DNA from 2 places in the Prochlorococcus sp. G4PB16 genome. Region 2 is predicted to be linked to the other one. Evidence: predicted binding sites of a transcription regulator. Region 2 holds the regulator's gene; the other holds the start of a gene.

Region 1 (12,463 bases), 420 kb from region 2:
GTGGCCACGACAGCAAAACATTTTTTTCCCTGAGATTTTATTTTTTTTAATTTTGAAGACAAGGAAGAAATATCTAATTTACCTTTTTCATCAGTAGGGACTTTTTGGAAAGATTCTTGTTTAAGGCCCATAATCCTTAAAGATTTTGAAAATGAGACATGACAATCATCACTTGCAAAAAAAACTGCACTGGGATCATTTTCTAGACCAGCAACATTTCTTGCTATTACTAATGCCATTAAATTACTTAAACTTCCCCCACTAGCCGCTACACCTCCAGACAAATCACCAAGACCTAATTTCTGACAAAACCATTTACATAAGTTTCTTTCCAAGGATGTCAAGCTAGGTGATAATTCTTCAGCCAAAAGATTATTATTCAAACCTGCACAAATAAGCTCTCCTACAATCGATGCTGATAGAGGAGGAGGATCTAAATGAGCGAGAGCCCTTGGATGAGATGGTCGGTAAGAACCATTCATTAATAATTGAATATCATTCAATAAAACTTCATTGGATAAACCTTTTTTATTAGGAAAGGCCTCAGGCAAATCAAAGGAATCAGGCATTGGACCTTGACTGCCTGATTCAGCAAACCAATAACAAAGATTACTTGAGGCTTCAGCAAGAAAAGAATGAAGTTCTCTATCTAAATTGTGAGGTGATGCAAAAGGGTCCAAAGAAAATAAGTCTCTATTTGTAGTATTTGATGATCAAGTTCAAACCAAAAAAAATGATTAATCTCTAGATAAACATTTTATTTGATAATTCCCCAAACATCTAAAAAATTGTCAAAACCAATAGCACTGAGTCAGGAAGAAAAAATAATGTGGATGACAAGATTGTTATCTAAAGCAAAGCTCGTAGGAAAGAGAGGGGAAGTCCCTATTGCAGCAGTTATCCTCGACAAGAGGGGTAGATGTATTGGTTATGGAGGGAATAGAAGGGAAGCGATGAAAGATCCTTTAGGTCATGCGGAGTTGGTAGCGCTTCGACAAGCTTCTTGGATAAATAACGATTGGAGATTTAATGACTGCACTTTGATTGTAAATCTGGAGCCATGTCCAATGTGCGCAGGCGCTTTAATACAAGCAAGGATGGGAAAGATTATCTATGGATCTGCAGACCCCAAAAGAGGCGCACTAGGTGGAACGATTAATCTCGCAGAACATAAAAGTGCCCATCACAAAGTGTTGATTGAAAGAGGAATAATGGAAGTAGAATCTAGAAAGATAATCTTAGATTGGTTCAAAGATAAAAGAGTATTACCTAGAGAAAGTTTATTATCTAAATTTAGGTAATTCAGTTTCAAAAATGTTTATTATCTTATCTACATTAGAAGAGGTTGAGTTGTAACCCATCAAACCAATTCTCCATACTTTTCCAGCAAGATCACCAAGTCCACCTCCAATCTCAACCCCAAAATTATTTAGTAAATGTTTAGTAAATGCCTTACCGTCAACTCCTTCTGGTATTTTCACTGTTGTTAGCGTCGGCAATCGCAATTCTTCTTTAACGTGTAATTCTAAACCAATATTTTCTAAAGAACTCCAAAGTAGTTTCGAATTTTTTTTATGTCTATCCCATGAAACTTCCAATCCTTCTTCTGCTAACAATCTAAGCGCTTCTCTAATGCCAAAATTCATGTTTACAGGAGCCGTATGATGATATACCCGATCACTACCCCAATATTTGTTTAATAAAGAAACGTCTAGATACCAGTTAGGTACCTTGTCTTTTCTATTTGACATTTTATTCTCAGCTCTCTCATTCATTGAAAAAGGACCTAATCCAGGCGGGCAACTTAATCCTTTTTGACTACAACTATAAGCTAAATCAATTTTCCACTCATCCAAATAAAGAGGAACGCCTCCCAATGAAGTCACAGTATCAACAAGTAGTAAACAATTATATTTTCTACACAAATCACCAATTCCATCCATAGGTTGACAAACACCGGTGGAGGTTTCTGCATGAACAATTGCTAATACAGCTGGGTTATGCTTTTTCAGCGCATCTTCTATTTCGTCAAGAGAGAATGCATTCCCCCAATTTTTGTGAATGGTTTCAACATTTGCTTTATATCTTCCTGCCATATCAGCAAGTCGATGTCCAAAATATCCTTTAATAGCAACTAAAACTGTATCCTCTGGCTCAACAACATTTGCTAAAGTTGCTTCCATTGCGGCACTCCCTGTACCACTCATTGGAAGTGTTAATCGATTACTTGTTTGCCATGCATATCTGAGCAACTCTTGAACCTCACTCATCAAATCCACATAAAAGGGATCCAAGTGGCCAATGGGAGGCTGAGATAGCGCTTTCAACACAGCAGGATCTGCGTTAGATGGACCTGGCCCAAGCAATAACCTTTCAGGAGAAACAGTTGGACCAAAATCTTTACGATGTTGATTATCAACAGAAGGAAGAATTTGAGTGGCCAAGAAAACAGATCTTTTTGTTTATCTACTGAGCCTAAAAGGCAATAGGCAAAGTCGGGGTATTTTTTTTAGGGATTGCAATAGGAATTAGCTAGATTTCCCAAATAAGAGAGAAAATAAAGAAAGAATTCTGTTAAAAGTCTAAAAAAAGTGCTTGTCGATACAAAAATGAATGCAAACGCTCATTACCTTCATAATTAAGTATCTCTGTTGCAAATCAAATTCATCATGAGCAAGACCTCTCAAGATGTTCTTCGTCAAATTAAGGATGAGGGCATTGAGCTAATAGATCTAAAATTCGCTGACCTGCATGGTAAGTGGCAACATTTAACTGTAGCTTCAGATCTGATTGAAGAAAGCTCTTTCACAGAAGGACTTGCTTTTGATGGCTCTTCCATTAGAGGTTGGAAAGCTATAAACGAATCCGATATGGCGATGGTTCCAGATCCATCAACAAGCTGGATAGATCCTTTTTACCATCACAAAACTCTTAGCTTGATTTGTTCAATTCAGGAGCCCAGAAGCGGAGAACCATATGCAAGATGTCCAAGAGCTTTGGCACAAAAAGCATTGGATTATTTAGGAAGCACGAGTGTTGCAGATTCTGCATTCTTTGGTCCTGAACCAGAATTCTTTATTTTTGATGACGTTCGATATAACTCAGGGGAAGGCGGAAGTTTTTACAGCGTAGATACCATAGAAGCTCCTTGGAACACAGGGAGAGTGGAAGAAGGAGGAAACCTTGGGTACAAAATTCAATTAAAAGAAGGTTATTTTCCAGTATCCCCTAATGACACAGCTCAAGATATGAGGTCTGAAATGCTTCTACTGATGGGCGAATTGGGCATACCTATTGAGAAACATCATCATGAAGTAGCGGGTGCTGGTCAACATGAATTAGGGATGAAATTTGCGCCCCTAATCAACGCAGCTGACAATGTGATGATTTACAAATATATAGTTAGAAATGTAGCCAAAAAATATGGAAAGACTGCAACTTTCATGCCCAAGCCAGTCTTTAATGACAATGGAACAGGAATGCATGTTCACCAAAGTTTATGGAAAAGTGGTCAGCCTTTATTTTATGGAGAAGGTACTTATGCCAATTTATCTCAAACGGCAAAATGGTATATCGGGGGGATTCTGAAACATGCTCCTTCATTCCTTGCTTTTACGAATCCAACTACCAACAGTTACAAAAGATTGGTTCCAGGCTTTGAAGCACCAGTTAATTTAGTTTATTCACAAGGCAATAGATCAGCAGCAGTAAGGATTCCTTTGACTGGGCCAAGTCCAAAAGCAAAGAGACTTGAATTTAGATCGGGCGATGCGTTAGCCAATCCTTATATTGCTTTTTCAGCAATGATGATGGCAGGTATTGATGGAATCAAAAATCAAATTGACCCTGGAGATGGTGTTGATGTCGACCTTTTTGAACTTCCATCGGAGGAACTATCAAAAATAGACACAGTTCCATCCTCGTTGAATGATGCATTAGAAGCATTGAAAAGTGACAACAAATATTTAACTGAGGGAGGAGTATTTACTGATGATTTCATAGAAAACTGGATAGATCTTAAATACGAAGAAGTTCAACAGCTAAGACAAAGACCTCATCCACATGAATTCACTATGTACTATGACGCCTAAAATAAATTTTTTGGATTAATTAATTGGAGTTTTAAAAAATAAGGTCTATGCACAATTTGTACATAGACCTTATTTTTTTTTTGTTAATTCGTCACTAATCAATCAAATCTGTTAGATAATAAAGAAATTAATCAATGGTTCATGGCAGCGCCAAGCCTTAAAAAATTTGCATATCACACTCTTCAACAAGGAAAAACGCTTGCTGGCCTAGCTCATAAAGAGTTGAGTACGAAGTTAATGGAATTTTTTGCACCCGAAGCAGCCCCAGGAAAATTCCCAATTGATCAAGATCTATTAACAGAAGTTAGACGGTCAATGGAAAAACTAGAAAAAATTGATTGGCAAGAAGCAGAGGCAGGTGTTTATCCAAAATCTCAACTATTCGAAGCTCCATGGCTGGAATGGGCAAAAAAATATCCGTTAGTTTGGCTTGACATGCCTAAAACATGGGAGAGGCGTAAAAAAAATAAAACCAGAGAAATTCCCAGAAATGTAAATGAGAAAGATTACCCTGATTACTATTTACAGAATTTTCATCACCAAACGGATGGTTATCTAAGTGAGCATTCTGCTGAAATCTATGATCTACAAGTTGAGATTCTTTTTAATGGAACAGCAGATTCAATGCGAAGAAGAGTTTTATCTCCTTTGAAAACAGGTCTAAAAAAATATTTGTCTGAAAACTCAAAGAGAGTAAAAATATTAGATATAGCAACAGGAACTGGAAGAACACTCCAACAAATACAAAGTGCATTACCTGAAGCAGAACTTTATGGTATTGATTTATCTGGTTCATACTTAAAGCAGGCTAGTAAATATCTAAGTTCCAGAAGTGGGGATCTCGTTCAACTAACCAAAGCCAATGCAGAAAATATGCCCTATTCATCATCTAGTTTTCAAGCACTGACTTGTGTTTTTCTACTTCACGAACTTCCTAGAGATGCGCGACAAAATGTTTTAAATGAATGCTTTAGATTGTTAGAACCTGGTGGGACTCTTGTCCTTGCGGACTCCATTCAAATAGAAGATTCTCCAAAATTCACTCCAATAATGGAAAATTTTCATAAGATTTTTCATGAGCCGTATTATAGAGACTATATAATCGATGATATAAATTTAAGATTAGAAACCAGTGGATTTGCAGCCGTAACTAATGAATCTCACTTTATGACTAAAGTATGGAAAGCAAACAAACCAAATTAATTCAAAAAACAAAAAAATATTGAAATTTAGAATAAAACAAATTAAAAATCATGACAAGAAAAAATAGAAAGATTTGGTCAGAAAAAACAATTTTACTAACACAACAGCTTCACAAGGAAATAAGCTTGAACAATCATAACTGGCATGAATTTAGGGGGAACAAACAAAGAAGAAGCGCTGAATTAATTATTTCCGCAATCTCACAATTAATTCATGATGGAGATGAAACAGAAATAGAAGACCTACTTATGCAAGCAATTTTGTGGATAAGAGAAGACTTAAAAGATAAAGGCTGCAATAGTCATTAAAGAATTATTTCTTTATTGATAGCTGAAGTCTATTCCCTTTTCTACTCCATCTAACATCATCAAAACACTTATGAATTAAATATATACCTCTTCCATTATTAGCATCAATTTCAAGAGGTAAAGTGCATAATCTTTTATTTTTAACTATACCTAGTCCTTCGTCCTGAATCTGCCATACAAACCAGTTAGGAGTAAGAATTCGTCTAACACGAATAACTTTATTAGGGTTAGATAAGTTGCCATGCACTACGGCGTTAACAAGTGCCTCATGGAGGCCCAATTCTATTCTTTTTGCGGTTTCACTACAGATTACTGGCTCTAAAAGAGTTTCAATAAATGTTGCTAGTTTTAAAGTAGAGGGATGAATAAAAACAGCCCAATTTTTAGAAATCTCCAAAATTAAAACTTTCTTTGTAAATTAATCTTTTAATCAGACAATTAATCTGGAAATAAAAAACATAAGTTCAACTTAATCCATAAATAGTATCCTTGGAGAGAACATTAAAAATTAATCATTAAATTTCTAGCTTTTAGCTGTTAATGCTTGATGGTTTAGCAAGGCATCCATTAATCGAACTCCTCTAAGCTGGTTAACCAAAGGCATATGACCATTGGGTGCTTCAATTGACCAATTAAAAGCTTTTGGATATCTAGTCCATACTCCATCTTTTTTCCAACCAATTCGAGGCCAAAGTTTGTCATATCTTCCACCTACTGAATCTAATATTTTTGCTTGAACTGAAAATCCAAATTTTCCTCTTGAATAAACAATCCATAGTTTATCCAAAGTTGACAAATCAATAGAGGGTATTGTTTCAACCTCGGAAAAATAAACATAACCTCTATTTACAGCCTTTTCCCCAGCAAGCTCTCTAAGTTTTGAGCTAGTAAAACGATCAGCATCCTCATAACTCTCGTTTAATAAATATCTCTGAAGAGGTGAATAATCAAAACCAACCTCTGATGGGGAATTAAACCAACAAAGGTCATCGCAATCGAGATTATTTTTTATAAACTTATCATCATTTTTGTGAATGAGTTGCAAAATGAAACCAGGGGGCCAATCATAAACATCAGGATCAAATACTGACATTAAAGAAGAGCCAAGGCTAAGAAGCTCCTCAACTCGCTCTTCTAAACCATTTAACAAACTAAATCGTTTCCTTTCTGAAGCCATTCTAAAAGACTCCAAATATTCCTTTAAAGTCTCTTTATTTGGATGTGTTTTTTCTTCAGTCATGATCTACTGCCGGCCTAAATTGACCTGATCACTAATACTATGTCAGAGAAACCTGCCAATTCAGCCTATCCCGTAACGGATTTTCGAAATTCAACGAGCCAAATTGTTGATGTAAGGAGCCCAGATGAATTTTGCAAAGGTCATTGGCCAGGCGCTATTAATATTCCTCTGTTTTCTGATGTTGAAAGAGAGACAATAGGGAAAAGCTATAAAAAAGAAAGTCGCTTAAAAGCAATATTTATTGGTTTAAAAATTACCCTTCCTAAAACTAAAAAACTATTGGAAATAATTCTAAAAACGACCAAAGCAAAAGAGAAAGGAAATAAATCATTGCGAATATATTGCTGGAGGGGAGGCATGAGATCTGCTGCTTTTGCATGGCTTGCACAGACAATTGGAATTAATACTTATTTATTAAAAGGTGGATATAAGTGTTATCGAAAATGGGTCTTAAATCAATTCGAAGCTGACCTACCCATAAGACTTATCGGAGGTAAAACTGGTACAAGAAAAACCGACCTACTAAATCACATAAATAAAGAAAATATATTTGTAATTGATTTAGAGGGAATTGCTAATCATAGAGGAAGCAGTTTTGGTTCATTAGGTATGGAGAAGCAACCCTCAACACAACAATTTGAAAATATTCTTGCCGAATCAATTAATGAGTTTCAACAAAGTAAAGCTAATGAAATATGGATAGAAGCTGAAAGTTCTAATCTAGGAAAATGTCGCATACCAACAAGTTTGTATATAAAAATGAAAAAAGCCCCGATCATAGAAATAATTAAAACTAAAAATGAGCGTGTGAAAAATTTAGTCAATCTATATAGTCAAAATTCTCAAAACGAATTAAAAGATGCTGTAAATAGAATAAGTAAAAGATTAGGACCACAAAGAACAAAAGAGGCATTGAATGCGATAGAAAAAAAAGAATGGTCTCGAGCCTGCGAAGCAATGCTGGATTATTACGATAGATGTTATGACTACGAACTAAAAAAAACAAAAAATATTAATTCTGTTGATCTTAGTGGTCTAAGCCTAGAATTATCTTTAATTAAAATCTTAAATGAGAAGCTCAACCCATTATAGTTTTATATAAGGATATGTCTTTTAATGAAAACTAAGTTAGAGATGACTAAAAGCAATGAGGATGTATCAATTCAATTTATTAAAGGGGAAAGCGAAAAAGAGCAACCTGAAATACGTTTATTTAGAAATATCGATGGCAAAAAAGGTTATGTAGTATATAAATTCCACAGACCTAAATCAATAACAGTACAAAATTACAGATCAATACAGAAAATGTATCTAATTGACCAAGAAGGTGAGCTATCGACAAAAAAAATTGATTTATCTATCTCAGAAAATTATATTAAGGATGTAAAATCTACGTATAATTGGAATTCAGAAAAGGAATTTGAAAGGTTCATGCGTTTTGCATTAAGGTATGCAAATTCTCAAAAAATAAATAAATAATTTAATTGAAACCAACAAACTTGCTATCAATTATAGCTTTAATTATTTCTATATTAATCTTATGGGGTTTAAAAGAAATAATTATACTTTTTTTCGCATCTATAATTATAGCAATGGCTCTTTGCACAATTACTGGTAAAATTCGAGATTTTTTTCATCTTTCCAGATGGATTTCCTTAGGAATAACAATAATATCTATAATATTAATTTCAAGTCTTTCAATAGTTTTAATCATACCACAGTTTACGAGTGAGTTTCAAGAATTAATCAACCAAATACCCTCTGCCGCTAGCAAACTATGGGATCTATCTATAAATACATTTTTTGATTTTGCAGAGCTTATATATAAGGATAGTATTCCCAATTTAGCAGACAGAACAATACTCACAAACAAGCTCAGCATTATTCCAGACAGTGCCACCCTTGCCAGTGGAGTAACAGATAGCATCACAAAATTGATCAGCCTTGCAAGTAATGTTGGAATTGGAATTATTCAATTGTTTTTTATAATTTCTGTTGGCCTAATGATATCTTTACAACCTAATTCATATAGAGAAGTTGCAATATTATTAGTTCCTTCGTTTTATAGAAGGCGAGCACGAACGATTTTATTAAGGTGCGGCAATGCTCTAAGTAATTGGATGTCTGGAGTTGTACTTAGCTCTATATGTGTAGCAATACTCGCTTCTATTGGACTATATTTATTAGGAATAAAATTAGTAATTGCTAATGCTTTGATAGCAGGCATTTTAAACGTCATACCAAACGTAGGTCCAACTATAAGTACTATATTCCCTCTCTCTGTTGCATTACTTGATACCCCATGGAAATCACTTGCTGTACTAGGTTTGTATATAGTAATTCAAAACTTTGAGAGCTACGTAATAACTCCCTCAATAATGCAAAAACAAGTCAAATTGTTGCCAGGATTAACAATCACTGCTCAATTTATATTCACTATTCTTTTTGGGCCACTTGGTTTATTGCTAGCAATTCCAATGGCTGTAGTGATTCAAGTATTCGTTAAAGAAATAATTATTCATGACATATTAGAAAGAAATTACTCTTCTATTAATAATTAAGAAATAGGTAGCTGAAAAAAACTAGTTTTCCCAGGGATCAGTCCAAGAAGAAGAAATATCATCTATAGAGATTTGTGAGATATTTTTTCTTTTTAAATCCATCCATTCACACCACATTGAGTTTAATAGCCAAGCCTGCGATTGACTATGAGGACCATCATCAATCAATTTAATTTGATAAGGTTTTAATTTTTTCCATTTCTTATACTGTGTCTTCCAAGTTTCTTCAATCATTTGCTAAATTAATTGCCTTATATATATATTGTTATTAGTTTTTCACTTCGCAAGTCAAAGTAAATATTGAGAAATAAAAAATTTACAATTAAATTAATTCGTCTTATGCTTTTTAAAATTTTTTCAGACATAAATTAATTACATCAATCGTCAAACTCAGGCTTAGGTTTCTTTTTAACTTTACCTGAAAGTAATTGATGTAAAGCATCTAAAGAATTGTAGACCTCTTTAAGCTCAGATAACTCTGGCAACAAACCATATTGGCCAAGCATTTGATCCAAGTCTCGAAGTTCCTGCCTGATATAACGCAAATGCGAACTAACTTCCTCTCTTTTACTTGTGGACATTATAAAATAGATTGATTGCTGCTAAGCATTAACTTTAACCTAAGATAAGTATATTAAGGATCTTAAGATTCAAAAAATTTATAAACTCACAAGTAATCAGCTAACTATCAAGATAATTAATTTCTTAACTTATCTAAATCTAATAATTAAAAAAAATAGAAGACAGACATTGAGTTGTATAGAATCAAGAGCAAACAACTAAAGAGCCAATCCCAAAAAACCTTTCTGGTTTGTAAAAAAATAAGAAATATCTTGTGCCATATCATAAATTTGGATGAAAATAAATAAATGGATCAACAAAAAAGAAAAGACCTCAACCTGAGGCTAGGAAATTTAATACTCGCAATATTTCTTGCCACTGTTCCAACAGCCATAACATATGGAACGCTTAGTATTCATGGACTCAATATATGTAGGAACCTTAGCAGTAAAGTAACCAACTCTGATCTTATAAAATCTCAGTGCGATCAAGCAGCATGGGACACAACAAAAAGTTATATCATATTAATAGGATTTTTTATTACTTTGCCCACTTGGATGTGGTTCTACTTATCAACGAAAAAAAAAGAGACTAGATAAAAGTAATTTTTAAAATCTTAAGAAGACAAAAAGCTGGAAAAAGGAAAGCCAAATGATCTTTTTTGTTTGTTAGATTTTAAAACTTCTGCTTTATTAGACGATGACAAGCGTTTTTGTGATCTCTGACTAAAAACATCATTTATCAAATCAGGATTAGAATTGAAAATTAGTTTAATGAGATAATCAGCAGAGAACATACCTGGACCTAATAAAATTATTGAAAATGCAGAAGCAAAATAAAGAGCTAATAATTCTAATAAATATATGTTAAAACCTGAAGTAACAATTGCATGATAAATAGCAACGCTCATAGTTCCAAGTATTGCAGACGCCCCTAATCTTGTCCCAAGACCCAGAATTAACAACCAACTTCCACCTATCTCAGAACCAGCAGCGATATAAGAAAGAGTAACAGGGAAAGGCAAATGCAATGGCCTAACAAAAGCTTCAGCGAAGTTATTAATGTCGTTTAGCTTTTCAAAACCATGATGGATTAATAGCGCTCCAGTAAATACTCTTAAAACCAGAAAAGCTAAATCTTTGAATATTGATTTGTAGAAGATCGAATTGAGCAATTTAACTCATAATATTTCCATAGACTTTACTTATCCCATGGCACAAAGCGTGGAAGCAGAAAGGCAGACCTCCCATGATGAGTATTAATACTTACGATGAGAGGTCTGCCTAGATATTTCATGGCAAGGGCTAGGAAGGGATGTAAAGGCATGATTCGATGATTCAGTGTTGAGAAAGAAAACATCAATTCACTCCAAGGTTAATTTGATACATCGTGAAGAAAAAAATAATAAATCACTTTAAATAGTATTAATACTCACAAAGATATTTAAATCAATATGTAAAATAGTCAAACTTATGAAGAAAGCGTGAACACGTCTTTACTTACTGCAACGGCTGCTGTGGGTCTAATAGTAGTTGCGATACCAGCTCTAATTGCGTCACTTGGCTAAAATATTAAATTCAATTTATCCATAATTTTTGCACTATTTTAAGTAACAAAAAATTAATAAAAATCAATTAATTTATGATCTATTTAAAATCATTGAATTTCCAGCGATCCAACCACTTGTCCAACAGTGTTGAAAATTAAAACCACCAGTAATACCATCGATATCTATTACCTCTCCTGCGAAAAACAATCCCTTGCAAATCTTACTTTCCATAGTTTTAAAATTAATTTCCTTAAGTGATATGCCACCAGCGGTTACAAATTCTTCACCAAAAGGGCCACGACTGTTTATTAAAAAACTTTTCATAGTTAAACATTTTACTAAAGACTCTTTATTTTTTTTGGACAAATCAGACCATTTTAATTGAGTATCAATCTTTTCGCTTAAGAGAAGTGCATTCCATAAGCTTCGAGGTAAATGATTAAAAGGTTTATTATTTAATAAAAACTTCTTACCATTCTCTAATTTATATAAATCAATTTCGGAGCGTACCTTTTTTTCACTCATGCAAAGCCAATTTATTCTTAATTCTCCAATATATTTATTAGCATGTAAACTTCTAGCACTGAAAGCAGATAAACGTAATATGACTGGACCACTAAAACCTTTATGTGTTATCAACATAGATCCTGTTTCAGAATATTTTTTTTTATCAACCGTAAGTTTAATTTGAACATCGAGAGATATACCAGAGCATGATTTTAACGAGTTTTCAGAAACAGTAAAAGAGAACAGAGATGGAACAGGTTGAATAATTGAGTGACCAAGACTTTTTGCTAATCTCCGTCCACTTGGGTGGCCACCAGTACAAATCAAAATATTTTTTGCTTCATAGTTAATACTCCCTTTAACTGATACATCAAATCCTTTCTTTGTTAGGCTAACTTGCTTTACATGAGAATTAGTGAAAACCTTTACACCAGATTTTTTAG
Region 2 (12,463 bases):
CCTATGTAGATCAACTGAAAGAAATAGATACTGAGAATATCCCCCCAACTACTCGAGCTGTAGAGGTAGTTAACGCAATGAGAGAGGATCTAGTTGAAGTTAGTTGCTCAAGAGAAGATCTTCTTAATCAAGCACCTCAAAGGGAAGGTGATTTTTTTAGAGTTCCAAAAATACTTTAGATTTAATACTTATCTTTTGCTTTCTGTTTTAATTCTTGTTTTATGGATTAATTTAATATACTTTCTCCTCCAATTATTTGTTGGTAATATTCTTGCTATTGGTCTCATTTTACTTCTTCTTTCTTTGTGACTTCTAATTCCAAGTAGAACATCATAGAGAAAATTTAGACTATCATTTTTAGTTTCAAAAATTCCCATTCTTTGAGGTGAACCTTTTTGATCTAAAAGTGGTTTTGTGGTTTCGTAAGCTGGTTTATATTCAAACCATGGTATGGAGGGCCATAAATGATGAATTAAATGATAGTTTTGTCCCATTATTAACAAGTTCATTAATTTACTTGGATAAACTCTAGCATTTTTCCATCTATTTCTAGATTGAAAAGGTCTATGTGGTAAATAATCAAAAAATATTCCTAAAGTTACTCCAACCATCAAAGCTGGTCCAAACCACAAATTATAAATAACATTCATAAAATTATATTTAATTCCTGCAATTACTATGCAAATAAATATTCCTCTCTCAATTCCCCATTGCATTAGTTCAAACTTTCTCCAAAGTTTTCGCTCAAAGAAAAAATATTCGTGATAAAAAAATCTTGGAGCAATTAACCAAATAGGACCAAATGTACTAACTATGTGATCTGGGTCGTTTTTTGGGTCATTAACGTATTTATGATGCTCTAAATGAACTCTTGTGAAAACTGGAAAACTAAAACCTAGCAATATTGCTGACCCATGGCCCATGAATTGATTGATCCATTTATTTGGATGGGCAGCATTGTGACAGGCATCATGAATAACAGTGCCTTCCATATGAAGAGCCAAAAAAGCTAATGCAACCAAAATTGGTAATGGCCAATTCCCCTGATACCACTGCCAAACACTAACTATTGCAAGAATATATCCACCAAAGAAAAGACCTAAAGTTACGTTTATAGGCTTGGGGGGATCAAGATATTCTTGAATCTCATTTTGCCAGTCGCGTAATGACTTCAGCTTTTTCGTTGCCTTATTTTTGTCAGACCTCGATAAGCACTGGGTCATTGCTTGATGTGATTGAGATTAATTAAGCATGTACAGCTTAATTAAAAAATGCCCACCGGGAGACTTGAACTCCCACGACATAAAGTCACTGGTACCTAAAACCAGCGCGTCTACCAATTCCGCCAGGTGGGCCAAAGGTTTTCACCGACTGTCATTTAATTCTAGCAGCTCATAGATGGCTATTAAAAGACTATTTTTGATTCGTCAACGTAAAAAGATTAATGTAATTTTCATATTTGTATATGAGACATTAGAACTTCTTTTTTTATGATGCATAATTTTTAGTTGTTCCATAAGCGCCTTCACTGCAAAATAAACTCATCTTGAGAAAAATATGGTTGTTTCTATTTCAGGATACTTTTTTCTTTTTGTTGGGCTTTTGATATTGGCTTTACCTTTAATGCTTGTTGAATTAAGTAGGCCAAGAGATTGGTTGATGGGCGGACTATTTTTATTTTTAGGATTATTTCTATTAGTGGAGAATGATTTTTTAAGAGGATCAATAAATTTACTTGTTATTTCTATGGTAATTTTGTATGGAAAAATGATTTTAGAAATAATTCAAATTAGGTGGTATCAATTAAGTTCTGAAGAAAAAAAGCGAATTGGATCTTTGCAAAGATGGTTTGAATCCTTTAAACAGCTTGGTCAGAGTTTTGCTTTACTAGGTGATGGCTGTTTAAATTTTGTTAAAGGCTTCACGAATAAATCTAAGAAACCTTTAAAAGAAAAGAAATGGGTTCATCCTGAATTGCAAGAAGAGGTCAAGAAGAAAGTAGTTGATCGATCTGAGCCAATTGATTCTAATAAGATCGAAAATCAAGAATTCACTGAAAATGAAGAAACTTCTTGATAAGGTTAAAAGGCCTTAGGCAATCATGATGACTAATGAATATTTCTCAAAGTGAATAATGTCAATAAAGATTCTCAAAAGGATCTTCCCACTTACAAAGAAACTCTCAACCTTTTGCAGACTAATTTTGGGATGAGGGCAAATGCAACTCTAAGAGAACCTGAGTTGCAAGAGTTTTGGAGCGAAAAAAAGATAGATTTCGAATTAGGCTTAAACAATTCTGGAGAGACTTTTACATTGCATGATGGTCCCCCTTATGCAAATGGGACCCTCCATATGGGGCATGCTCTTAACAAAGTATTGAAGGACATAATCAATAAATTTCAAACAATGAAAGGTAAAAAAGTTTGTTATGTCCCTGGATGGGATTGCCATGGATTGCCTATTGAATTGAAAGTTCTTCAAGATATGGATAAAACTCAACGAGCTGAATTAAATCCAATTAAGTTGAGAAAAAAAGCAGCTGCTTATGCAAAAAAGCAAGTTTCACAACAAATGGATGGTTTTAAAAGATGGGGAATATGGGGGGATTGGGATCAACCATATTTAAGTTTAGACAAAAAGTTTGAGTCCTCTCAGATCAAGTTGTTTGGTGAAATGGTCTTCAAAGGATACATATATCGAGGTCTAAAACCAGTTCATTGGAGTCCAAGTTCTCAAACTGCTCTGGCCGAGGCAGAATTGGAATATCCGACCGGTCATGTGAGCAAAAGTATTTATGTCGGCTTTAAAGTTGATCAAATACCAAAAATATTAACTCAAGAAGTTTCTAAGCAAGCTCCAGATTTATTTAATTCTGAAGAACAATTAAAAGAAGCTAAACTTATAATTTGGACCACCACCCCTTGGACAATTCCTGCAAATGAGGCCATATCTGTTAACCAAAAATTAGACTATGTAATTGCACAAAGTTCTGATGGATCATTAATAATTACTGCAAATAATCTTTTGGAAGAAGTATCTGAGAGTGTAGGAATTAATTATGAAAAAAGAGTATTAATTAAAGGATCAAAATTAGATGGAATTATATATAAACACCCTTTATTTGATAAAAGAAGTCCTGTTGTCTTAGGAGGAGATTATATTACAACTGATTCAGGTACAGGATTAGTACATACTGCTCCAGGTCATGGTGTTGATGACTTTAATACTGGCAAAAAATATAATTTACCAATTTCTTGCCCAGTCGATTCAAAAGGGTTTTTGACGAAGGAAGCTGGAAAATATGAAGGTCTAAATGTATTAAAAGATGCTAATACTGTCATAATAAATGATCTGAATGATACAGGATCTTTGCTTAAAGAAATTCCATATGAGCATAGGTATCCTTATGATTGGAGAACTAAAAAACCAACTATTTTTAGAGCTACAGAACAATGGTTCGCTTCAGTTCAAGGATTTAGAGATAAAGCTCTTACTGCAATAGATGATGTAATTTGGCTTCCTGAATCTGGGAAAAATAGAATTAATTCTATGGTTAGAGAAAGAGGAGATTGGTGTATTTCCCGGCAAAGGACATGGGGGGTTCCAATACCAGTATTTTATGAGAAAAATGGGCGAGAGATTTTGCTAAATAAAGAAACTATTTCTCATATAGCTGAGTTGTTTTCTACTCATGGATCAGATATTTGGTGGGAATATGAAGAATCTCAGCTATTACCTCCTTCTTATCTAAATGAAGCAGACCGATGGCAAAAAGGTATTGATACTATGGATGTTTGGTTTGATTCTGGATCTAGTTGGTCCTCAGTTATTTCTAAAAAAGAAAATTTAAATTATCCAGCAGATTTATATTTGGAAGGATCTGATCAACACCGGGGTTGGTTTCAGTCCTCTTTATTAACTTCTGTAGCAGTTAATGAACATGCACCTTTTAAAAAGGTCCTTACACATGGTTTTGCATTAGATGAGAATGGTAGGAAAATGAGTAAATCCTTAGGAAATATTATTGATCCTTTGGTTATAATTAACGGTGGTTCAAATAAGAAATTAGAGCCCGCTTACGGAGCGGATGTTTTGAGGTTATGGGTTAGTTCTGTGGATTATTCTGCAGATGTTCCTATCGGATCAAATATACTGAAGCAAATTTCGGATGTTTATCGTAAGGTTAGAAATACTTCAAGGTATCTATTAGGCAACCTGTATGATTTTGATTATAAAAATGATTCCATTGATATCGCTAACTTACCTTTGTTAGATAAATGGATGTTGAATAGAACAGCTGAAGTAATCGATGAGATTACAGATTCATATAATAATTTTGAATTTTCTAAATTTTTCCAAACAATTCAGAATTTTTGTGTAGTGGATCTATCTAATTTTTACTTGGATATTGCAAAAGATAGGTTGTATGTTAGTTCTAAATCTGACTTTAGAAGAAGAAGTTGTCAGACAGTTTTATCCTTGGTAATTGAGAAAATATCTGGATTAATTGCACCTGTTTTATGTCATATGGCAGAGGATATTTGGCAGAATATTCCATATAGTTTAGAGGAAGCCTCCGTATTTCAAAGAGGATGGCCTTTAGCGCCTAAATCATGGAGAAATAGTAGCTTTGATTGCCATGTTATTGAACTCCGCAAACTCAGAGCTGTTATTAATCGGATGTTGGAGAGTTGTAGAAATAATCAAGAGTTAGGTTCTTCTTTGGAAGCATCAGTAAGGTTTGATATATCTGATGTAAAAGTTCAATCTGCTATTGAATGGTTGGCTCAAAGTGAATCCAATAATGTTGATGTATTAAGAGATTGGTTCCTAGTTTCATCTTTGCAAATTGGAGGTGAGCCATGGCCTGAAGTTTTAGTTAGTGAGGACAATGATATTGGTTCTGTTGAAATCGCAAAAGCAACCGGATTTAAGTGTGAAAGGTGTTGGCATTATGAAAATGAAATGAGCAAAAATGAACAACATCCCAATATTTGTAAAAGATGCGAAAAAGTAGTTTTAGCCATATAATAGATAACAATTTAATCTAATATTATAGTTATTAGTTTTTAGAATTTACCAGCAAAACGACCATTCTTTGGCAATTGGATAATCAACCATTGAAGTAAACCCATTAAATATAGTATTAGAGCTAAATATGCAAAAAATGTCGCAAATCCTTTGCTCCAATTACCATCTAAAACAAACCTTATTATTGTTTTTGTTGTAATGAATGAATTAAATGGAATCTCTCTCCAAGTATCACAATAATTTTCATTAATTGAATTTAAACATCTCCAACTAAATAGATGAAGTCCAGTATTTAGTAAGCACCAAAAAGATAAGCTCCATCGCCAAATTCTGGTAGTTAAAGCAATTGGTTTATAAACAGGCATTTCATCAATTTCTGCATTTAGATCACACCAAAACCAAACTGAGCTAACCATAAGTATTGGTGCAACTAATGAAATTAATTGACCTAACTGGCTCTCAACACTAAGAAATAAAAGGTTTATCGCATAAAGACTAGAAACTTTCCAATAAATTGATAAAAGTCGATCAATAGAGCTTAAATTTGATCTTTTTGCCCAAACCAATAAAAATAAAGGTAACCCAAACGCGAAGGTAGCCGCGATTCGATATGAGAGCCAAATTAGAATTTGGAATTGAATTTCAGTCAAAAAAATTTTTTATTCATATTTATTATCAACCTTAATGGATTCTTTTTATATGTATTCTTAATTATTAAAGTTTTTTTCTATATTTGGACAAACAATCACTCTATCAATCAACAAAGAGCACAGATCGGTTTATGATTATCTAGAGACAAAACAAGATAATTAATATACCCCAATTAAAAATTTATAAATTGCTTGCGTTTAGACTATCTTCTGAAAAATTTAGTTGAATTGCTAATATAATAATCTGATTTATTCATATCAGCTTTCATTCTGTGAGACAGCATGTAAATCCTCTAAGCAAATTTTTTCAGTTACCATTATCACTTCCAAGTAAGAATGTTCTTTTTCGGAAATCTCATTATCCAATTCATTTAGATATTGGATCTGCAAAAGGTGAATTTTTGATTGAATTAGCAAAAAAATATTCTGACTGGAATTTTGTTGGGCTTGAGATAAGAGAACCTCTTGTTAGCTTATGTGAGAAAAAAAGAAAGAAATTAGAATTGAATAATTTAAAATTTTTATTTTGTAATGTAAATGTCAGTCTAGATGAATGGTTGTCAGATTTAGATTATGGTCAATTAAAAAGAGTCTCTATTCAATTCCCGGATCCCTGGTTTAAAAGAAAACACTTTAAAAGAAGAGTTTTAAAAACAAATCTTTTAAATTCAATTGCTAAATCTATGAGTGAGGATGGAGAAATATTTATTCAAAGTGATATATTCAAACTCTTTGAATATATGACCAATACGATTGATAAAAACAGATATTTTAATAGTAAAGATTTAGGAGATCAAAGATTCATTGATGAGAATCCTTATAATGTTAAAACAGATAGAGAATTATTTTCACTTAAGAAAGATTTGCCAATTTATAGAGCAATGTATATTAGAAATAATCTATTATTCATTAATTAAATGAATTTATAATTGATAAATATGATATGTTCCAATTTAAAGTTTATGTATATAATTATTAGTATAAATTTTTAACTCATGATTAATAAAACAAATGGAGATGAAGATCTTGGCTTCCTGCAGAAAATTCTTTTAGTTTTTCTAAGTCTTTTTTTAGTTGCTTCACTATTCTTTTTCCGCAGTGGATTTAAAGCAAGTAAAATGCTTGATCAAATGGCGAAGAAATCTCTTGAACCAGATATAGCATTGTCAAATGGAAAACCCACGGTAATTGAATTTTATGCGGATTGGTGCGAAGCTTGCAAAGAAATGGCTCCTTATATGATTGAAGCTGAACAACAAAATTTAAATAAAATAGATATAGTTTTGCTTAATGTCGATAATTCTAGGTGGTTAGATTTGATTGATAAATATGAAGTCAACGGTATTCCTAAATTAACTTTTTTTGACGATAAAGGTGAATTTAAGGGTTTTTCATTAGGAGTTAGGAAGTATAGTGAACTTAATGAAATCTTTCTTGCTTTAATTAATAACTCTGAGTTACCATCTTTAACTAAATTTTCAAATTCTAGTAACTTAATTTCTAAGAATAATAATAATAATATTAGACTAGAAGGTCCCAGAATTCATAACTAGTTTAGCCAGTTCAAAGCGGATGAAACCACTGGATATTGTTGTGTAAAAATATTTTTACATTCTTGGGCTATGTCCATATGTTCTTTTTGTGTTCCATGTCCAGTTCTTAACTTTATGTAATGAATCCACGATCGACATGATCCTGTCATGTAAATCCTTGTTGGGGTGGCAAGTGGGAGTACAAATCTTGCACATTCTTTTGCAATTCCAGCTTCTAACATCTCTTCGTAAAGTTGTTTATTCCTCTTGAACTGTTGCTTGATTTTTTCGTTAAATGTATTAATAACTTGTTCCGGTAAGTCTGAGATGGAATTTTGTCTGTTTTTATTGTCTTGCCTTCTTAATTCTGGTATTGGAATTTCTCCTAATTGCCTGCTATCGGCATAGCGTTGCGAGAATTCTTGAAAAGTAAATGATCGATGTCTTAATATTTGTGCTGCAATTCCTCTAGTAGTTTCTATTTGCAAAGTCATATAAGCTTGCTCAAAGACACTCCAATGTTCATTTTTAATGCAATAACGAATTAATTTAGTAAAGTCATCATTTTCCTGATTTTTTGGATTACTAACCCTGGCAATATATGCCATGCTTTTCTCAGCGTCTGGTGTAAAAGTTATTAATTGAACAAAACCCATTCTTAAACCTTTGCTAGAGTTACTCTTTCTTGTTGATATTGATATTTTCCCTTCCTATCACTGTAGGTCGTTTCACAAGGATCTCCCTCAAAGAAAAGCAATTGACAAATACCTTCATCGGCATAAATTCTGCAATCTGCTCCGGAGCTATTACTAAATTCAAGGGTTAGATGACCCTCCCAACTTGCTTCAGCAGGTGTTGTATTTACAATTATTCCTAAGCGGGCGTAAGTGCTTTTACCAAGGCAAATAACAGTAATATTTGGTGGTACCTTCATTTTTTCTAATGCAACCCCAAGGCCGTAAGAGTGAGCAGGTAAAATAAAATATTTACCATCCTCGTCTTCTTTTAATTCTGTAGGTTCTAAATTATCAGGATTAAACTTTTTAGGATTCATGACTGTGCCAGGGACATGCCTAAAAATCAAAAACTCTTTAGAAGAGAGACGCAAGTCATATCCATATGATGAGCAACCAAAGCTTAAAACAGGTGATTTTTCTGATTCAGGTTCAAGATGTCTTATAAGCTTTTCTTGAAAAGGTTCAAGCATTCCTAAAGAAGCCTGTTCAGAAATCCAACGATCGTTTTTTAACATTTAATTGCAGCGTAATTCAGTAATTTGATCAGCCATTTCAGTTACTTTAGGCGGGATTGATGGCCCTGTAAGAATAATATCTGTGGATGATGGCCGATTATTGATCATGAAAATTAAATCATTTTCTTCAATGAAACCAAGGCTAATAGCCATTCCTATTTCATCAAGAACGATTTTATCTATTTTTTTTTCGAGTAAACGAGCTTTACAAAATTCCCAAAGTTCTTTTATGGCTTTTTCTTCATACTTTCTTTTTAAACATAAATTTTCTTCCGATATTTTTTCGGGTAAGCAGGTTTCAATGGCTGGTCTTAACCACTCAAGTCTTCCACAGAGATTTATCGCTCCATTGGGTCCTTGATTTACTCCACCTCTCAAAAATTGAGCTATTAAAACTTGGCTTCCTAATCCGGCCGATCTAATTGCCTCACTTAGAACAACAGAAAAACTACCTCTAAAAGTAGAAGTGTGGATTTGGAATTGACCTTGAGTTTCAACTAGTCGTAAAGGCTTTCTTCTGGGGCTAGGCCTTAGAGAAGTCTCAGTTGATGACGATGCCCCCATCTTTTGAGCATTAATGCTAACTCCTGCATTCATCTCAATTTTTATCAGGATGTTTTAAATTAATCTAGCGGTATAAAATTTCTAATCAACAAATTCAACACTATCTGTGGTGTATGAAACAACAATACTTGGTTCTCATTACTTTCAAGGTCCATAAATGATTCATGTGAGGACAAAAAATGTAGTTTTTAAATTTTTTTCCATAGCTCCTTAGGTTTTTGAGCGTCAAAAGATAGAATTTTCAGGTAAGTGCAGGCTTGGATTGGAGACCTAGCTTCAAAAAAGTCGCCATGGCTACATATCGTTTTTTATCAACTTATTAATGTTCTTTGAACAATAAATTAAATATGGTCACTTCTTATCGTGGCTTTACTCGTTTCAACAACCCAAGAAATAGCCCGATGGATGGTAATTCATCATCTTCTATACCGCCAAGCAAGACTCTCTTGGATGTAATTAAATCTCTTGACGGGGTTTCAACTGAAATCGTAGACAGGTCAAAAACTATTTTTTTTCCTGGTGATCCTGCCGAAAGAGTGTATTTAATAAGGAGAGGTGCAGTTCGATTGAGTAGGGTTTATGAAACAGGTGAAGAAATTACAGTAGCTTTGTTGAGAGAGAATAGTCTTTTTGGAGTTTTATCTTTATTAACAGGAAATAGATCAGATCGTTTTTATCATGCTGTTGCATTTACCCGTGTTGAACTTGTTTCTGCCCCAGCAACCTCATTGAGAAATGCAATTGAGCAAGATGCTTCAGTTGGATTACTACTTCTGCAAGGTTTATCAAGTCGAGTACTTCAAACTGAAACGATGATTGAAACCTTAACTCATAGAGATATGTCCTCTCGATTGGCAAGCTTTTTGCTTGTTCTCTGCAGGGACTTTGGTGTACCAGGTGAAAAAGGAGTAACAATTGACTTAAGACTTTCTCATCAAGCTATAGCTGAAGCAATAGGTTCAACTAGGGTAACTATTACACGATTACTTGGTGAGTTGAAAAGTTCCTCATTATTGGCAATAGATAGGAAAAAAATAACTATATTTGATCCGATTGCGTTAGCAAAAAGATTTAATTGAAGGCCATTACATACTAAGGTTTAGGAGGTTTGATTAATTTTCCTCTTTCTTGCTGTGACAGCCTGGCTGAAAATTCTATTAATCTTAATCCTAGGTGGAATACTTTCTACTTTAGGAGATCGTCTAGGTACAAGAGTTGGTAAAGCGCGTTTAAGTGTTTTTAAATTAAGACCTAAAAGTACAGCTGTTTTAATAACTGTTTTTACAGGTAGTATTATTAGTGCTATTTCATTTGCAACTATGGTTGCATTTGATAGAGATTTAAGGGTTGGACTATTTCAATTAGAGGGTATTCGTTCAAAGATCACTGAGAGTGAGAAAGAATTAAAAAAATTAGAAAAGAATTTATATGCTTTAAGAAGTGGAAATGTAGTAATAAGAAGTGGTCAAACTTTAGCAACTAAGACTATTAAAATAAACAAAAATATTGATACAAAAAAATTTATAGAAAGTCTATTGCAGCAAGCAAATTTTTATGCTTTTAACTTAGTAAAAACAAATCAATCAAAATATCGAAGAATATTATTAGTCCGTAAAGATGATATTGAGAAGCTGGAAAGTAAAATAGCTGATAATAAAAGTTGGGTTGTTAGTATTAAATCAGCAGGAAATATATTAAAAGGTGAGAATTATGTTTATGCATTCCCTGAAGTCACATTAAATAAAATCATTACAAGACAAGGAGAAGTTATTGCCTTAGAAAATATATATTTATCAAATTCTGATTCTGAATCTATCAGTAAAAAGATCAATCTTTTACTTGCTTCAACTTTGGCTGAGGTTAGGAGAAGAGGGTCATTAAGCTCTGATTTGAAAATCAATGCTAATCAAATTAATAATTTAGGTAAATATCTAGTTAGTAGAAAAAGTGGAGATTTTAAAATTATTGCGAGGGCCCTTGATAATAGTCAAAGTGCAGATAAAGTTTCAATATCATTAGAATTACAATCTTTAGAAAATGTTTTAAGAAACAAAACTAAATGAGTTTTTATATATCCATAGATCCTGGGAATAAAAAGTGTGGCTTATTATTAGCTGATATTAAATCTGGAAAAATCATTGATGCAGGAATATCTTCATTAAATAAGTTTTCTGATTTAGTATCATTTTGGAATGAAAACTATAATATTAATAAAATAATAGTTGGTGATGGAACTAATTGTAAGTATATAGAAAAAAAATTAAAACAAAAAAATATTTTTAATATTAAATATGTTAATGAAACAGGGTCAACACTAAGGGCAAGGTTTAGATATTGGGAGATTTGGCCTCCAAATTATTTCATTCGTTGGCTTCCAAAAGAAATGCTCTTCCCTCCTGATAATCTTGATGCAGTTGTCGCATTGATTTTATTAGAAGATTATTTAAAATATACATTCATTTGGCCTAATAAATTAGATATTAAAATTTGGCCCTAACTGTGAAAATGTAATTTCCACCAGACTCAAGTTTATAATCCGCTTTTACTAAGTAACGCTCTAAAGCATCTTTTATTAGCGCTCTACCAAGTGGAGGTTCTATAAAAAGTTGCCCATGATTGAAAGCCCAAATAAAATTCCACTCAAAATCTCCGGCTCGAACAATTCCTTCAACTTTTTTTTTATTAAAGCACTGCTTGTGAATCTGAAGATATGCAGTAGTTGATGGTTTGGTATTCATTTTTCTGAAGTTATAAATTTTCAGGTTTAAAAGAATTAAGTCGAGTAGAAATCTTGTCCCAATTATTAGAAGTAATTAAATCAAAACAACTAATAATTTCCTGAATGATGTAATTTAATATTGTAAATTCGTTTTTTGAAAAGCTACCTAAAACGTGCGAAACAGTTTTAGATTTCCTCTCTTTTTGAATTTCACTTGGGGGGCCTATCCCAATCCTTAATCGCTTAAACTCAGTAGAGCCAAGATGATTGATAATGCTTTTTAATCCGTTGTGCCCTCCTGAGCTACCTTTAGAGCGTACTCTGATTTTCCCAAGAGGAAGATCCATATCATCTACTAAGATTATCAATTGATGATTTTCTAAATTAAACCAATCTTTTGCTGAGCGCACCGATTTTCCACTTCCATTCATATAAGTATTAGGCATTAAAAGTCTAGTTTTATTAGCACCTAATCCATATGCGCAAGTTTTGCCGAAGAGTTTCTTGCTTTCACGAAAATTGCAATTGTTTTGACTAGCTAGTTGCTCTAAGACCATAAATCCTACATTGTGACGGGTTTTGTTATATTCAGCTCCAGGATTACCTAAGCCAACTAATAATTTCAAGTTATCGGGCGACATACAAATAAAAAATCGTTCTTGATCCTAATGATTGAGATATATCTAATTAGTTTTGGATAAATTAATTTTCTTTG

The links. The regulator NtcA, encoded in region 2, controls nitrogen genes in cyanobacteria. The targets are predictions, from matches to a motif close to GTANCNNNNGNTAC.
Region 1: glnA (type I glutamate--ammonia ligase) is a predicted target of NtcA. The motif match lies at 2,592-2,605, and genes of this name have one in related genera.

The regions. Positions count from the first base shown of each region.
Region 1 covers NZ_CM186289.1:135,558-148,020, reverse strand. The annotation lists gene AC6EIZ_RS00780 (pyridoxal phosphate-dependent decarboxylase family protein) at 1-680, opposite strand, end outside; gene AC6EIZ_RS00775 (nucleoside deaminase) at 834-1,301, shown strand; gene AC6EIZ_RS00770 (pyridoxal-phosphate-dependent aminotransferase family protein) at 1,284-2,444, opposite strand; gene glnA (type I glutamate--ammonia ligase) at 2,670-4,091, shown strand; gene AC6EIZ_RS00760 (class I SAM-dependent methyltransferase) at 4,233-5,294, shown strand; gene AC6EIZ_RS00755 (DUF6439 family protein) at 5,345-5,602, shown strand; gene AC6EIZ_RS00750 (ATP-binding protein) at 5,607-5,999, opposite strand; gene AC6EIZ_RS00745 (GUN4 domain-containing protein) at 6,126-6,842, opposite strand; gene mnmH (tRNA 2-selenouridine(34) synthase MnmH) at 6,882-7,934, shown strand; gene psb28 (photosystem II reaction center protein Psb28) at 7,977-8,321, shown strand; gene AC6EIZ_RS00730 (AI-2E family transporter) at 8,327-9,403, shown strand; gene AC6EIZ_RS00725 (hypothetical protein) at 9,425-9,637, opposite strand; gene AC6EIZ_RS00720 (DUF8635 family protein) at 9,781-9,984, opposite strand; gene AC6EIZ_RS00715 (hypothetical protein) at 10,273-10,563, shown strand; gene AC6EIZ_RS00710 (DoxX family protein) at 10,581-11,138, opposite strand; gene AC6EIZ_RS00705 (BaiN/RdsA family NAD(P)/FAD-dependent oxidoreductase) at 11,604-12,463, opposite strand, start outside.
Region 2 covers NZ_CM186289.1:1,686,291-1,698,753, forward strand. The annotation lists gene gatC (Asp-tRNA(Asn)/Glu-tRNA(Gln) amidotransferase subunit GatC) at 1-179, shown strand, start outside; gene crtR (beta-carotene hydroxylase) at 189-1,223, opposite strand; tRNA gene AC6EIZ_RS09510 (tRNA-Leu) at 1,273-1,355, opposite strand; gene AC6EIZ_RS09515 (hypothetical protein) at 1,558-2,076, shown strand; gene ileS (isoleucine--tRNA ligase) at 2,128-5,031, shown strand; gene AC6EIZ_RS09525 (DUF3177 family protein) at 5,070-5,681, opposite strand; gene trmB (tRNA (guanosine(46)-N7)-methyltransferase TrmB) at 5,954-6,598, shown strand; gene AC6EIZ_RS09535 (thioredoxin domain-containing protein) at 6,677-7,234, shown strand; gene thyX (FAD-dependent thymidylate synthase) at 7,231-7,869, opposite strand; gene dcd (dCTP deaminase) at 7,872-8,465, opposite strand; gene AC6EIZ_RS09550 (cob(I)yrinic acid a,c-diamide adenosyltransferase) at 8,466-9,062, opposite strand; gene ntcA (global nitrogen regulator NtcA) at 9,431-10,108, shown strand; gene AC6EIZ_RS09560 (DUF3084 domain-containing protein) at 10,163-11,092, shown strand; gene AC6EIZ_RS09565 (RuvC family protein) at 11,089-11,526, shown strand; gene AC6EIZ_RS09570 (DUF3146 family protein) at 11,510-11,767, opposite strand; gene pth (aminoacyl-tRNA hydrolase) at 11,778-12,389, opposite strand; gene AC6EIZ_RS09580 (TatA/E family twin arginine-targeting protein translocase) at 12,451-12,463, opposite strand, start outside.